Regions from separate parts of the Virgibacillus sp. L01 genome, predicted to be linked through region 3. Evidence: riboswitches for the same ligand, from Rfam matches in the RefSeq annotation. Region 3 holds a riboswitch; each other region holds the start of a gene.
What was found. A riboswitch is a leader RNA that binds a small molecule or an ion and turns the genes downstream of it on or off. The one in region 3 is predicted to bind S-adenosylmethionine.

Region 1: linked by a shared signal. The riboswitch ahead of ACTWQM_RS05195 (homocysteine S-methyltransferase family protein) and the one ahead of ACTWQM_RS04980 (hypothetical protein) in region 3 are both predicted to bind S-adenosylmethionine.
Region 2: linked by a shared signal. The riboswitch ahead of ACTWQM_RS18600 (methionine ABC transporter ATP-binding protein) and the one ahead of ACTWQM_RS04980 (hypothetical protein) in region 3 are both predicted to bind S-adenosylmethionine.

The regions. Positions count from the first base shown of each region.
Region 1 is NZ_JBQQCP010000002.1:27,070-32,130, forward strand. It holds gene ACTWQM_RS05190 (5-methyltetrahydropteroyltriglutamate--homocysteine S-methyltransferase) at 1-1,031, opposite strand, end outside; gene ACTWQM_RS05195 (homocysteine S-methyltransferase family protein) at 1,083-2,132, opposite strand; SAM riboswitch class I at 2,212-2,318, opposite strand; gene ACTWQM_RS05200 (3'-5' exonuclease) at 3,167-3,778, shown strand; gene ACTWQM_RS05205 (short chain dehydrogenase) at 3,806-4,405, shown strand; gene ACTWQM_RS05210 (YdbC family protein) at 4,417-4,635, shown strand; gene sppA (signal peptide peptidase SppA) at 4,794-5,061, shown strand, end outside.
Region 2 is NZ_JBQQCP010000013.1:71,567-76,627, forward strand. It holds gene sufC (Fe-S cluster assembly ATPase SufC) at 1-103, opposite strand, end outside; gene ACTWQM_RS18585 (hypothetical protein) at 518-688, opposite strand; gene ACTWQM_RS18590 (MetQ/NlpA family ABC transporter substrate-binding protein) at 901-1,731, opposite strand; gene ACTWQM_RS18595 (methionine ABC transporter permease) at 1,746-2,414, opposite strand; gene ACTWQM_RS18600 (methionine ABC transporter ATP-binding protein) at 2,404-3,435, opposite strand; SAM riboswitch class I at 3,536-3,646, opposite strand; gene ACTWQM_RS18605 (thioredoxin family protein) at 3,715-4,029, opposite strand; gene ACTWQM_RS18610 (toprim domain-containing protein) at 4,040-4,393, opposite strand; gene gcvH (glycine cleavage system protein GcvH) at 4,917-5,061, opposite strand, start outside.
Region 3 is NZ_JBQQCP010000001.1:1,080,963-1,086,023, forward strand. It holds gene ACTWQM_RS04965 (solute symporter family protein) at 1-910, shown strand, start outside; gene ACTWQM_RS04970 (PH domain-containing protein) at 1,034-1,648, opposite strand; gene ACTWQM_RS04975 (LysM peptidoglycan-binding domain-containing protein) at 1,780-2,505, shown strand; gene ACTWQM_RS04980 (hypothetical protein) at 2,611-2,841, opposite strand; SAM riboswitch class I at 2,907-3,008, opposite strand; gene ACTWQM_RS04985 (CBO0543 family protein) at 3,567-4,169, shown strand; gene ACTWQM_RS04990 (D-alanyl-D-alanine carboxypeptidase family protein) at 4,275-5,061, shown strand, end outside.

The DNA of each region.
Region 1 (5,061 bases), on a different contig from region 3:
CCGTGATGTGTTGAAGCAAAGCCGCATTGTGGGCTTAAAGATAGTTGCTCGAGTGGTACATATTGTGATGCTTCCTTGATTCGTGCTTTAATTGTTTCTTTGTCTTCAAGTTCTCCGTTCTTTGATGTTACAAGACCTAATACGACTTGCGCACCGCCGTTTGGAATATGTTCTAGTGGTTTGAAGTCACCTGAGCGATCGTCATCATATTCCAGGAAGAAGCCGTCTACTTTTTCTTTTGCCAATAATGTAGGAGCGATTAGGGAATAACTTCCTTCAAATGCCCAGGTAGATTGGTAGTTTCCTCGGCATAAGTGTGTTGTGACAATTAAGTCCTCAGGCTTATTCTCTAAAGCGCCATTAACTACTCGTAACGCCAGGTCAATTAAATCTTCTCTTGAATATTTCCCCTCATTAAATGGGATATCTGGAGCGGATAGTCCAGCGATGTATACATCATCTAATTGCAGGTATCGTACACCGGCATCGTAAAATGCTTTGATCGCATCCTGGTAGGTTTTAATAATATCACTTGCATAGTCTTCGATGTTTGGATAGATATCTGTATTATGAATGCGAGCGTTAAAGAGCTGGTTAGGACTAGGAATAGCTTGCTTTACGAGTGCCCGTCCATCAACAATTTCGTTTAAATCAGTGAAATCTTTTAGGAATGGGTGGTCCGGATTAAATGAAACCTTACCAGTATTCCGTACGTCATATTTCTCTGTTTCCAATCCCTCGAATTGGTATCCTTGCTCAGGTACATATCCTTCAATTCCGTTTAGATGCTCTAGAAAGTCCAAGTGAAACCATGTACGGCGAAACTCCCCGTCTGTAACAACTTCTAAGCCAAGTTCAATTTGCTTATCAACAACACGCTTGATTTCTTTTGTCTCGACCTCTCGTAATTGTTCTGCTGTAAGTTTGCCTTCCTTGTATTCTAGTCTTGCTTTGTGTAAATTATCCGGGCGTAGTAAGCTTCCGACGTGCTCTGCTCTGAATGGTGGTGCTTTTGTTAATGATACTGACATGCAAATTCCTTCTTTCTGATTTTAAAAATTAATTTGTATTAGTTAAAATCTTTACGCTTTTAACCGGTAGTTCTGATTATGTTCTTGGAGTGTTTTATCTGTCCCGAACAAGAAATGCTTTTCCATGTCTGGGGAATATTTCGAGTTTACTGTTTTAACTCCTACAGCTTCAGCTACTGAACGCAGCATTGCTGGTGAGGCACCGCAACAAAGGCCAATATAATTTATCCCGATGTCGTTTGCCTCTTTTGCCCAGGCTGCCAGTTCGTATCGGTTATGGTAAAGCGGGTCAAGTGCAGTCGGAAAAGTTGTTTCTAAAGGCAGATGGCAGCTGCATCCTCCATCCGGTAAATTAAAGAATGTCGGGTTTTCATCAGTAGTGCGGTATGGGATAGGAAGTCCACCCACATAGCCATCTACATTGTTACGTATGTCAGCAAGGTAAGGCTGCATTGTTTCAGGACCCCGGAAACAATTCATGCCCACAACCAGTGCGCCATTTTCAGAAAGAATTTTACATGATTCTTCTACAGTGTAGCCATCCCTTAATACATTTTCTCCCATTAGTCCGAACGTGATGACTGCTGGTAGGTCCTGTTTCAAAATTTCTTCCAGGGCTATTTGTGCCTCTTCATGGTAATAGAATGTTTCCCCATTAATGAAATCGACGCCCTCTTCCTTGCACCATTTTATCATTTCGGCAAAAATACCTCTGACTTTAGTCTTGGATTCAGGGTCTTCGGGATCGAAAATATTGGTATTTGAGATATTTCCAGCCACCAACGCTTCTTCGCTGGGATGTTCTTTAGCAACCTCTTTTGCTAAGCGGACAGCATTTCGGTTTAATGGCTCTAGTAGATCTTCTTTGCCAATAATACGCATTTTTTCCCTGTGTGCATTATACGTAAAGGCTAATACAACGTCTGAGCCTGCGTACATATAATCTCTATATGCCTGTTTAAGCGCTTCTGGGTTATCAAGTGCAACCTCTGGAACAAATGATCCTGCTTGCAAATACCCTCTACGTTCTAATTCAAATAAATACCCTTCTCCAACAATAACAGTTCCATCTTTTAAACGTTCTTCTAAATTACGCTTCAATCGTTTTCCTCCTCTTAAATAAAATAAAAAAGCCCACTTCTGAAAATAGAAGAGGGTTTGTTACCGTTAAGTATCACTCTCCTTATCTTCAAGCTTTAAGCATTTCAGCTTCTGGAATTAGCACAGTATTTAAAATCTGTTGCTGAGGTTTCAACGGGCCAGTCCCTCCACCTCTCTGGATAAGAAAATTATTCAATTTTGTATTATTGAATACAATACAACTCTTGCAAATGAATGTCAAGAATATTTTTAGCATTTGAATTAATTTCATCATTCAATAATAAAACAGTAAATCCAAACTATTTGTAATTTGCTATCCCTGTTGATTTCCACTGCAGGCGGACGCTTTCCATGGGCATGGCTTGAGCCTCCTTGCCCCGGCAAGAGGTATGCCGGCGTCGTCCGCAAAGGACGGTTTTTCATTTAGTCGCACTGCGGGGTCTCAAGGCTCATGCTCATTCCGCTTGGTTCAATCGCAAATACATTTGCTATTCCCGCAGGAGTTGCCGCCCTCCGTTTCAATCAATGATAAAAGTACTTTGAATGAGCGATTTTCCTTTTGATAAAACACATTTGTCCAAGCTTATATATTTTCAACTTCTCTAACTAAAGCTTCCGGTCGTTTAAATGTATAACACTAAACACAATTGTGCCCACGGATTTGCCGGATCCTCATTCCGCTATTTACCCTTTTTAGCCATATTTTTAACTGATATTGGGTAAATAACGGAACGAGGATCCGCTTCAAGCCTAACAGGACGGTTTTTCACCCATTTAACGGAACCACGATCCGCTTCATTACTTTGAGATTCACATTCCGATAACCTTTCTTCTCATTTCTGCCACTACCTCTCTAATAATCAACATAATAGGATCGGAATTGGATTGGACTAGATGAGAGCTCGAAATCAGTAGAATTCGCCTCAGGATCAGCGAAAATAAACACCATCAAAATTTAAATCCTTTTTCAGGGTTGTTTGAACGTGGTATATGTTAAAATTGCGTTAGAGAGTTGTTGTAGAGGAGGCCAATCCATGAATGTCGTATCCATTGACTTTGAGACGGCGAATGAAAAAAGAAACAGTCCCTGTGCGATCGGTGTTGTTGTCGCCAATGAAAATGGAATTGTTGATGAATTTTATAGTTTAATAAATCCAATGATGCATTTTAGTTCGTTTAATACGCGTATTCATGGGATACGAGAGGAAGATGTGGCAGATGCGCCGACGTTCGCAGAATTGTGGCCGACGCTCAGTGATTATTTATCTCATAACATAGTTATTGCGCATAACGCCAGTTTTGATATGAGTGTCATTCGAAATACATTGGATTACTTTAACCTTACATATCCTGAAATGGATTATCTTTGTACGGTGAATATTTCAAAAAGAATTTGGCCCGAGTTAAAGAATCATAAGTTAAATACGGTAGCTGGTTATCACGGCATTACTTTTGAGCATCACCATGCACTTGAGGATGCTAGAGTTGCTGCCAAAATTTTAATGAAGGCTTTTGAGACATACGAGACAGATGAAATGGATATATTTCTTAAGAGGTGCAGTATTTCGAAAGGGAGAATTTATGAACGGGGTTACTTTCCGCCGAAAGTGAAGCGGACGAAAAAGAGTAGAAAGCTTTATTTCTAAAATATATCAAGGGGAGTTGGATTGCATATGAAGATACTTGTTGTAGGTGCAGCTGGGACAATTGGCAAAGAGATTGTAAGAGAACTAGGAGAGAATCACTCAATAATTCGTGCTGGACGAAATGGGGCAGATGTTTCTGTTGATATTACTTCCGAGGATAGCATCAGAGAAATGTATAAACAGATTGGTAAAGTGGATGCTGTAGTCAATGCATCTGGTGGTGCAAATTTTACAGCTGTTTCTGAATTAACACCGGAATTAAATGAAAAAGGAATTGAAAGTAAACTTAAAGGGCAAATAAATCTTGTCCTGCTAGGTATGGAATATGTGAATGACGGTGGCAGTTTTACGCTAACAACAGGTGTGATGATGGATGATCCGATTCCACTGGGTGCGTCTGCAGCAATGGCAAATGGTGGTGTCAAGGCGTTCGTTAAAGCATCATCAATTGAAATGCCTAGAGAAATTCGCATAAATAGTGTAAGTCCTAATATTGTGCAGGAATCATGGGAAAAGCTTGGTAAATTCTTTGCAGGGTTTGATCCAGTTCCTGCAGGTCGTGTGGCTCGTGCATTTGTTAAAAGTGTTGATGGTATGCAAACCGGTAATAATTATGAAGTCTATTAGGAGGAATCAATGTGGCAGATCTTAAATATGAGGTAATCGAAACAGTAGCTGTTCTATCAGAGTCGCCAAAAGGATGGACAAAAGAGCTTAACTTAGTAAGCTGGAATGGGCGTGATCCCAAGTATGACCTGAGGGATTGGTCACCAGACAAAGAGAAAATGGGAAAAGGGGTTACATTGACGGAAGACGAATTATACAAATTGAAAGCTGCATTATCTGAACTCGATTGATTTCACGCAATATTGTGTATGGCACTGGGTCCAAAGCAATCTTCTTGTTTTGGACTCGCTAATTTGCGTAACAAACGTACAAGTTTTCTGCATAAATGTTAACAATAATGTAAAATAGCGGTAATACATAAAATAGGAACGAATTGGAGGACATGAAATTGAATACAAAACGTTGGATTGCGCTTGGTGTAGCGGTTGTTTTATTTGTCGTTTCACTAGGTTTTCAGGCTGTAACAAGTGTAGTTACGGCTGATTTTGAAAAAATGTTTAACTTACCAGATTATTCGCAGAAATTTCAGGAAGAGGTAATTGAGGAAGGAACAGGCAACAAGATTGCAGTACTTGAATTGGATGGAGTAATCCAAAATACATCTACAGCTTCCTTGCTTAATACAGGTGGATATAATCATGAGCGATTCCTGGAGA
Region 2 (5,061 bases), on a different contig from region 3:
CGTGGAACTCGCCACCCTTTATCGTAAGGTTTACACCTTTTAATATCTCGTTACCTTCAATTGAAACATGAAGATTTTTAATTTCTAGCGTTGATCCTGCCATGTCGATACCTCCAATTACTATTATTGTGCTTATTTTTTCAAATGGATATTACATCCATTCTCAATTTATTCTCATTATAATCTTAAAGCATTTCGAATTTATTATCAACTCATTCACATGAATAAGCCAACGTAGATGTTAACTGATTATAGGAACGTTTTTTTTTGAGAAAAATCATAAATTTTCTTTATATTATATGCAATAACTGAGAATGTACTTTCTGCATACCATTAACTTATTTCTGGTATTGTCCTACTGACGGTTAAAAAAATGCTTTATCGTTATCAGGACTTTTCTACATTATTACTTCCACAAACTCCCGTATAGGCTTAGTACACTTACTTCTACAGTAAGACTTCACTGCAAACAAAAACGCTGGTACCCATCCCAGGGTACCAGCACCATGATTATTTATTAATTATGAATGTGACTATCAATTTCAGCTACCATGTGTTTACATTGTTCATACTCTTTCTGTCGTCGCTTTTCAACTGCAATGCGGTTTTCTAATTTTCTTTCATACTCAGCGTAGCACATCTTATGTGTTTGCTGCATTCCCTTCTCCATCTCCGGAGTATAACTCATCTTAATCCCACTAAAAATAGTGAACCATCCTTTCGAATTGATTACAATATTAAGAATACCACAAGGACGATAACCGCTACAAAGTGCATTTAAACGTATATAATCTTAATGAATAAAGTATGGAAGTGTTGAAAATGGATAGCAGGTTTACCTTTAAATATAGATCGAATACCTTCCATATACTATTAATTCCTTGAAATTCGCTAAATTAGTTACTTACTCGGTGCTCCGTTAACCGGAACTACTGCACCTTCAAATTCTTCTTTTATATAGCTCTGAATTTTTTCCGTATGCAATACGTCAACCAATGTATTTAATGCTTCATTGTCTTTATTTTCTTTCTTTACCGCTATAACATTTACATATGGAGATTCTTCACCTTCCAGAATTAATGCATCCTCTAATGGATTTAGGTCTGCTCCAATTGCGTAATTTGTATTTATAGCCACTAATGTGTTTTCTTCTGAATCATACAGCTCTGGTAAGAATGCTGCATCATAATCATAGGAAAACTTTAAGTTTTTTGGGTTCTCGACAATATCTTCTGTAGTAGCTTCTACCTTGTCCACTTTTTCAGAGAGTTTAATAAGCCCTTCTTTTTCCAACAAGGAAAGTACTCGTCCATGATCAGCGACAGAACGGCTCATAAGCACTTCGGTTCCTTCAGGTACTTCATCAACGCTTTCAATTGTTTTGGAGTATATTCCGAATGGTTCAATATGAATTCCACCAATATGTGTAAAATCATAGCCAATATCTGCAATTTGCTTGTTTAAGTAAGGAATGTGCTGGAAGTAGTTCGCATCAATTTCTCCATTTGAAAGGTCTTCATTTGGTAAAACATAGTCAGTGTACTCTTCAATTTTTAAAGTGATTCCTTTTTCCTCAAGAATAGGTTTAGCTTTCTCCAAGATCTGTGCGTGTGGAGTACTGGATGCGCCAACTTTAATAACATTATCTCCCCCTGAACCGGAATTACTCCCGCCACAAGCTGCTAATACTAATACAAAAAATATAGATACAAATGCCAAAATCTTTTTCATTTAAATTCTCTCCCTTATCTTTTATCTAATTTGTTAGTAATAAAGTCTCCAATGAATTGAAAAATAAATACAATAATTACGATAAATATAGTACAAATAAACACAACATCAAACATTCGCCGCTGGAAACCAAAAAAGTATGCATAATTCCCAAGACCACCAGCGCCTATAACTCCTGCCATTGCCGTATAGCCAATTAAGGCAATAGCAGTTACAGTAAGCCCTGAGACAAGTGCGGGCATTGACTCTGGTAATAACACACGAAAAATAATTGTACGTGTCTTTGCGCCCATTGATTTCGCTGCTTCGACTACGCCTTTATCGACTTCCTTCAGTGCAATCTCTACAAGTCTTCCGTAGAATGGCGCAGCACCAATGATCAACGCTGGTAAAGCTGCATTCGGCCCCCGTATAGTCCCAATCAAAAAGTCAGTAAAGGGGAACAAAAGTAATATTAAAATAATAAATGGAATCGCTCGGAATACGTTTACGATTGATGCCACAATTAAATTCAGAAATTTATTTTGCCAAATCCCCCCTCTCATTGTCAGGTAAAGCAGTAATCCCAACAGTATACCTAAGATAAACGTTCCAAATAATGAAAGGATGGTCATGTAAAAGGTTTCGTAAGTAGCAACCCATAAATCCTCCATATTCAAATTTGGGAAAAGATTAGTTAGCATCGCGAACCACCTCCACTTCCACTGAGGTCTCATTTGTTATAAAGTTTATTCCTTTATCAATTTCACTCAACTCGCCATCAACCTGTACAAATAGTGTTCCATAAGCACCACGTTGCGTTTGAGTGATTTTTCCCTGCAATATGTTGATATCAATTGCAAATCTTTTGGCGACTTGACTAATTAATGCCTGGTTTGTTGTTTCACCAACAAAATGGAGACGGATAATTTTACCACTGTCATAGGTATCAATTAAATGGGCTACACCATCATCTTCTTCGTTCGTACCCATCACCTGTTCAACAAATTTCTTCGTAACAGATTTCTTCGGCTGTAAAAATACATCCAGCACATCACCTTGCTCAACGATCTTACCTTCTTCCATTACTGCAACCTGATTACATATTTTGCGAATCACATGCATTTCATGGGTGATCAGAATAACCGTTAAACCAAGCTTTTGATTGATATCCACTAACAAATCCAATATCGCATTGGTTGTTTCCGGATCGAGTGCTGATGTTGCTTCATCACACAGTAATACTTTAGGATTATTCGCTAGTGACCTCGCTATACCAACACGCTGTTTCTGACCGCCACTTAACTGAGAAGGATAAGCACTTTCTCTTCCTGTAAGGCCGACCAATTCAATTAACTCCTGAACACGTTCATCACGCTCTTTTTTTGACACGCCTGCAATCTCCAATGGAAATGCAATATTATCTTTAACGGTCCGTGACCACAATAGATTAAAATGTTGAAAAATCATGCCTATTTCCTGACGTGCTAACCGAAGCTGTTTTGAATTTAATGCAGTCACTTCCTGCTGATCAATTACTATTTTCCCACCTGTTGGTTCTTCAAGCCGATTTAATAATCTTACAAATGTGCTTTTTCCAGCACCACTATACCCAATGACACCAAAAATTTCTCCTTCGTTTATATCAAGGGTTAAATCTTCCACTGCTGTAATGTTGCTTTTATTTGATTTAAAGACTTTACTTAAACCCTCTATTGAAATCACAAGTATTCCTCCTTTGTCATCCACTATTATGCCCTACTAAATAAGAAAAACGCCTTTCTGTAAGAGAACAGAAAGACGTAATATATGTAGTCTTTACGTTCCCTTATCTGTCAAAGCAGTTGCTTTGCAGGAGTTGGCACCTTTCAAATAAAAAACATTTGAGGTTGCCGCGGTTTCATAGGGCCAGCCCCTCCACCGCTCAAGATAAGAGATATAAACTATTTAATTGAAATTCGATAATCTAGATAATAGCACGCATATTAGCATGTGTCAATAAAATTATTCATCTGAAAATAAAGATGGTTCGTAGTCCGTTAGGTAGCTATATATATTGGCAATTGATTTAAATGCGTAGATTTTTTCTTTGATCTCGTTACCATCCTTTATTAATAAGCATGGTACACTTTCAATTTCATTATCCTGCATAAACTCCGGGTGCAGCGAGGCATTCATGCTATGAAAAATATCCTGTTTATGAACCGATTCAATCTTATCCAGCATCGATTTTGCCAATGCACATGTCCCACAAAATGGTGTATAAATATATAATAAATAATGCTCTTGTCCTAATTGTTCCTCATTAATCTGTTGCAATACTACCACCCTAAATCAAGAATATGGGATTAACCTCGATTCGCTTGCCTATCAAGGCAGTTGCAAGTATGTTTTCGGGAGTTGTTGCCACTTCACGATACTCGCTGCTCACATAAATGTGCTCAGCATGTGGTAGCTCACGCGTTAACTGTTTGCGCAGTTTTATCCCTGAACTATCCTCATCAACTAAAATATAAACATCCCTATTATCCAAATCATACGTTTCCAACAGCTCATCAAATCGTTCAACACCGAGTGTCCCATTCGTACAAATCACTTCAACATTATCTGTTATCACCCGTTTGACCTGTTTTTTATCAGTTAGTCCCTCAACAATGATAACTTTTTCTACTTCATTTGTCATCATTACATGCACTCCTTACATTTAATTCTCTGAATGCATTAATCATTAATTTTACTACTTATTTCAATTCACATCCAATAATTAGTTGAATCTCTGTATAGAGTCCTTCATTACTCAAAATAAAGCAGTAATTCCAAATTACTTGTAAATATGCCAGCCCTGTTATTTCATATGCAGGTAGACGTTTTAAGTTCCATTCAAAGACTGCTATGAATTTACGAACGATAACACATTAGTTCGTAACATTAATCGATAAATAATGACTAAATCAAATTGACTCGTATAGGTAGTTTATGCCCAAACTATATTATTAAGTATGAAAATGAAAAAAGGTTATTTAATTAAATGACTGTTGCAATTGACGATTGATATAGAATGCTACACAGACTAGGGGTGATCGATTCGTAGTATTCAGTATAGCCTCTAACCAGGCAGTTGGAATAGTTAAAGATCCTTTTGAAAACAACTAAAAAAAAGACCGACTTTACCAGATTACAGTGTACAGTCAGTCTTATTAACAGGATTAATCTTCCTCAATTATTTCCTGATATTGTTCAGCAGATAGTAGATTATTTAGCTCTGAATCGTCAGATGGCTCCAATACAACCATCCATGCTTTTTCATATGGTGATTCATTAACATATTCAGGGCTATCCTCTAATTCTTCG
Region 3 (5,061 bases):
TGTTAAAACTGTTACGAGTAATGGAGCAGATTATCTGAAGCCAGGTCTCAAGTATACAAACCCACTGGGAACCATTTCCCTAATGATTGCGTTAGTACTTGGAACGGCTGGTTTACCACATATACTTATGCGTTTCTTCACGGTTAAAGATGCTAAAACAGCAAGAAGTTCTGTAATTACCGCAACATGGGTAATCGGTATATTTTATGTACTGACTTTATTCCTTGGGTTTGGTGCAGCTGCATTTGTTGGCGAATCAAATATTCTTGCAGCGAATCCTGGCGGTAACATGGCGGCACCACTGCTGGCCGAAGCATTAGGCGGAGAAATCCTGTTCGCATTCATATCTGCAGTTGCTTTTGCCACCATTCTGGCAGTAGTTGCCGGTTTGGTCCTATCAGGTGCATCAGCATTCGCCCATGATTTATATGGACAAATTATTAAAAAAGGAAAAGCGTCTGATTTACAGCAAATGCGGGCAGCACGTTATGCTTCTTTGGCAGTATCTGTGCTTGCAATTATTCTGGCATTATTTGCGCAATACTTAAACGTGGCATTCCTTGTTTCGCTAGCCTTCTGTATTGCAGCAAGTGCAAACCTTCCAGTCATTCTTTATACGGTATACTGGAAGAAGTTTAATACAGCTGGTGCCGTTACAGCAATGTTAACAGGTTTGTTCTCAGCGTTAATCCTTGTGTCCATTAGTCCAAGTGTGTTTTCGCCGGTAGAGGGTGCAGCATTATTTGTCGGGGATCCAATCTTCCCTATTTCAAACCCTGCACTTGTTTCAGTTCCACTAGGTTTCCTTGGAGGCTACCTTGGTACTATATTCTCTAAAGACACCAGTGCGAAACGATACGCTGAAGTTAAGGTAAAAGCAAATACTGGATATCGGGAAACAGGAAGCTGAATCAATAATGAGCGACCGCTATTATGGCGGCCGCTCATTTTGTTTTATTTGATAGTTCTCTGTTGACTTACATTCTCATCTCATTTAGCTAAAAGAAAGACGGAACAGTGCTCCACTCAACCTCTAGTTATTAATATACTTCTCAAAAACGTCTCCGAAGTCTTTCTCATGATATTCTTCACGAATTGATTTCAGCCAGTCGAATCCAAACTCCGTTAACTCTTTATACTGTTCTGCAAGTTTCGTTTCAGAAGTTCTTGAGTGTTGCAGTACTGTCACGGCTTTATTTAAGCTCTCCCCAGCCATTTCTGTAATAATTGCATTTTCGTGGGTTGTTTCAGCTATAAATAATAACGCCTTATATAAATCTTTTAATTTAACAATCTCGTCTTTATGCACATCAATGCTTAGCGGTTCTTTTCCTAACGTAAATTTAATTTCGATATCCAAATCGATTTTCCCTGCTGTCTCAAGGGATACATCTGATATCTTGTATTGTGAGTATGGATAACGATTTAGCGTTCGTTTAGAAGAAGCAGCATTTTCCCCATTCACATGAATTAGTGCCAGGTTGGTGAAGCAATATTCATCTGCTTTTGTCTTAATAAGGAAGTAGATTTTTTCATCATCTTCGTGTCGGACGTAATCATCCGCGTCTGTCTTATCATAGTCCTCGGGGCCAATAATCCTGCCAATATCGGATAAACCCAGTGCATCTGAAGCTAATTTTTTAAACATTCCTGTGACTCCCCTTCTTATAATTATTTTCAGAATTATTATACCATTAATGGACTCCAATGACACTCACCCATTCCTCTGTCTGTGAATAGGCTGTTACGATATTCAAAACGGAGGAGTGAAAGACCAACATGAATAGAGAATTTTATTACACTGTTCAGCCAGGTGATCATCTCGGGTTGCTGGCTGAGCGATTCCGTACACCAGCAGAACAGATTTTCAAAGATAATCCCGGGATAGACCCGTACAATCTTCGAGTGGGGAAACGCCTGCTTATTCCAGTGAAACAATCCACTTTCAGGCAGGATGATTGTATCAGTCAAGCAGAATTCGAATTTAGAAGCAGTAATCGTAAACTTTGGGAAGAGCATGTTGCTTGGACCAGAATGACAATTATCAGTTTGACGTTTAATCTACCGGATGTGGAATTTGTTATCGCACGTCTTCTGCAAAATGCTACAGACATGGGGGATGCAATCAGACCCTGCTATGGTGACCGTCTAGCTGATATATACGCTAATTTGATAAAAGAACATCTCTTATTTGCCGCTGACCTTGTTAAAGCTGCAGTAGCAGGTGATCAGCAAGCAGCAATGGCCGCTGAACAAAAATGGTACGCTAATGCAGATGAGATTGCCAGGTTCTGGAGCAGTGTAAATCCTTATTTGTCCGAGAAGGGTGTTAGAGATATGTTTTATCAGCACTTAGATTTAACAAAACAGGAAGCAGTATTTATGATAAATATGGATTACCAGAAAGATATTCAAATATATGATGAAATTGAGGAACAAGCTTTAACGATGTCGGACGCCATTTCAACTGCAGTAGTAAAACAATTTCCTGAACTATTTGCCTAGATTAATTGAGTAGAAGGCATATGCCTCTTACTCAGCTTACCTATTGCTGCGGAAATTTATATACGCAGCCTTTAAAGACTCTTAAAAGCTAACCTCTATTAAATTTCACTCACGATTCAAGTCAGATTTCTGAGATGCTCTCTTCCTTTCTATACTCTCAACATTATACTCCATCAAAGGCTTAACAAATTTCTCATAACGTTCCTTTTTGAATCTCTCTAATTCCTCTGGCGTCATATCCTTCGTTACCTCCGACACATGACGCCCCGGGAGTTCATCAAACTCCTCCTTTGTCATCCATGTTACTTTGCCATTTTCGACAATAAAATGTTTCATAATAATTCCTCCTTCACATATTAAAAACCCCTTCATGCGTTGGATGCATAAAGGGGTTTTCTACCGATTTATCACTCAAAGCATAGGCCTTGCTGGTGGGAGCACCTTACATTTGCAGGTTGCTGTGACGTCGTTGAGCCAGTTCTCTCGATCACTCTTGATAGCTATTCACTTACATAAAGTATATATGAATTTTCATGATATTTCAATACATAATCACCAGCACATTAATTCATCGATGTTGGGTTACACTACTATAAAGGCTGTTTTCTAAAAGTTTGTTGCCTTATCAAAGTAATGAAATCATACCGTAGTGATTATAAACTGCGACATACTTTTTAAACAGTTTAGCGCTGTTATACCGCTTCGGAAATACACTTCGCGCACCAAGGGCGGCTGATCAGCCTTCTTGCTCCTACGTCGGTGCGAAGTCTCATCTAGGCCTTAGTTCCCACAGGAGTCTACGTGTATTTCCTCCGCTGTTGACTGGAGTATGATTCGCTATAGAATAAATGTGTGAAAGCACGGTCCGAAGACACCGCAGAGTAGCTAAATGAAGGCCCTTCCCGCGGAAAGCATCCGCCCGTAGCGATCCCGAACGGTGGGACGAGAGTTTATAAAGATTATTCCAGCAGTTACGTTGCAGTTTATAGCAACTCAGAGGGTTAAAGAGCAGTAAAACATACAGAAAAGCAACTAGTAAAAAACGGATTGCGGTGAGTTTAATGGTAGTGATAATCATTCAAAATCTTATCCCACTCTACGAATTAAGCCTATTGAATGTTTCATTGTCCCAATTAATTGAAGACCACAGAGAATTCAATGACACACTTAAAGCATATTGGCATCAGAAAGTATATTTAACACCTAGATGGTGGTTCTTGGTTATGCTCAGCTTACTGCCCGCGATTATCTGGTGGATGTTAGTTAATAAGAAAAGAATTATCGAGATTACAGCATTCGGATTATTCTATGGTGTTGCAGCAATTATTCTTGATTCTATTGGAAGCAACGCCCTAGCCTGGACTTATCCTTACATCCTTTCACCATATTTACGCCCGCAATTATATCCTTATGATGTTGGTGTTGTAATCATTTCCTATATGTTTTGTTATCAGCTGTGGAGTGACAATTTTAAAAAATTCCTCATATTTTCAGGACTGCTAGCTGCTTTTTTAGCCTTTGCTGCTGAGCCGATTATGGTATGGCTAGGCCTTTACAAAGCAATATACTGGAAACATATTTATTCATTCCCCATTTACTGGCTTTTAGGCATAATATGCTGGGGAATCATTATGTATTTTAAAAAATTGGAACAGGAGAGATAGATAATTCTTATTTCTTCTGTTCTTTTCTATGGAAATAATGAATGTTTTAGCTTTTTATATCGTCTATATAAATGAAGGGTTAAAAAAGTAATAGGGGAGATTTACATGTCTAACAAAAAAGCGTTATTAGTAATTATTATATCATTGTTATGTCTATTTTTAACGGCCTGTAGCCAGGGTGATTCGCCTGAATCTGCAAGTGATCAGGATGAATCTAATCAGGAAAATGTAACGGAAGATAAAGAAAAGTCGGATGAATCCCCGAGAGATAACAAGTCTGATAAAGAAACAAAAAACCAACCAGAAAAAGATGATAAGAAAAATAATAACTCGTCAGATGACTCATCAGAAGAACAGGATGATTCTTCCGAAAAACAGAAAATTGAAGATGATGGCAGTACTGAAGAAAGACTCCTGCCTGTCGGAACATTATCACATGGAGATAATGGCGAAAAAGTTAGTATGATGCAGGAAGCCCTAAACCGATTAGGTTATTCGTTGACAGTTGATGGCGATCTAGGATGGACCACTGTCTGGGCGATAAAAGATTTTCAAGCGCAGGTATCTGCCTTGAAAATTGACGGTATTTACGGGGAGGGTACACGTGAATATATACAAAAAGCAATAGATGGTGAATTAGAAATAGATCCGGGCACTGGTCTGGAAAAAAATAACGATACTAAAGAAAAGCAAGACAACAATGAAAACAATAGTAATATAGTATCTAACCCATCAAGTATTCTTGCTTTGGTTAATAAAAATAACCAATTACCAGCAGACTATGTCCCAGGTAATCTCGTTAATCCAAATGTAAGGTTTCCATTTACAGAAGACTTGCCCAAAAAACAAATGCGACAAGTAGCAGCAAATGCACTTGAGAATATGTTTAATG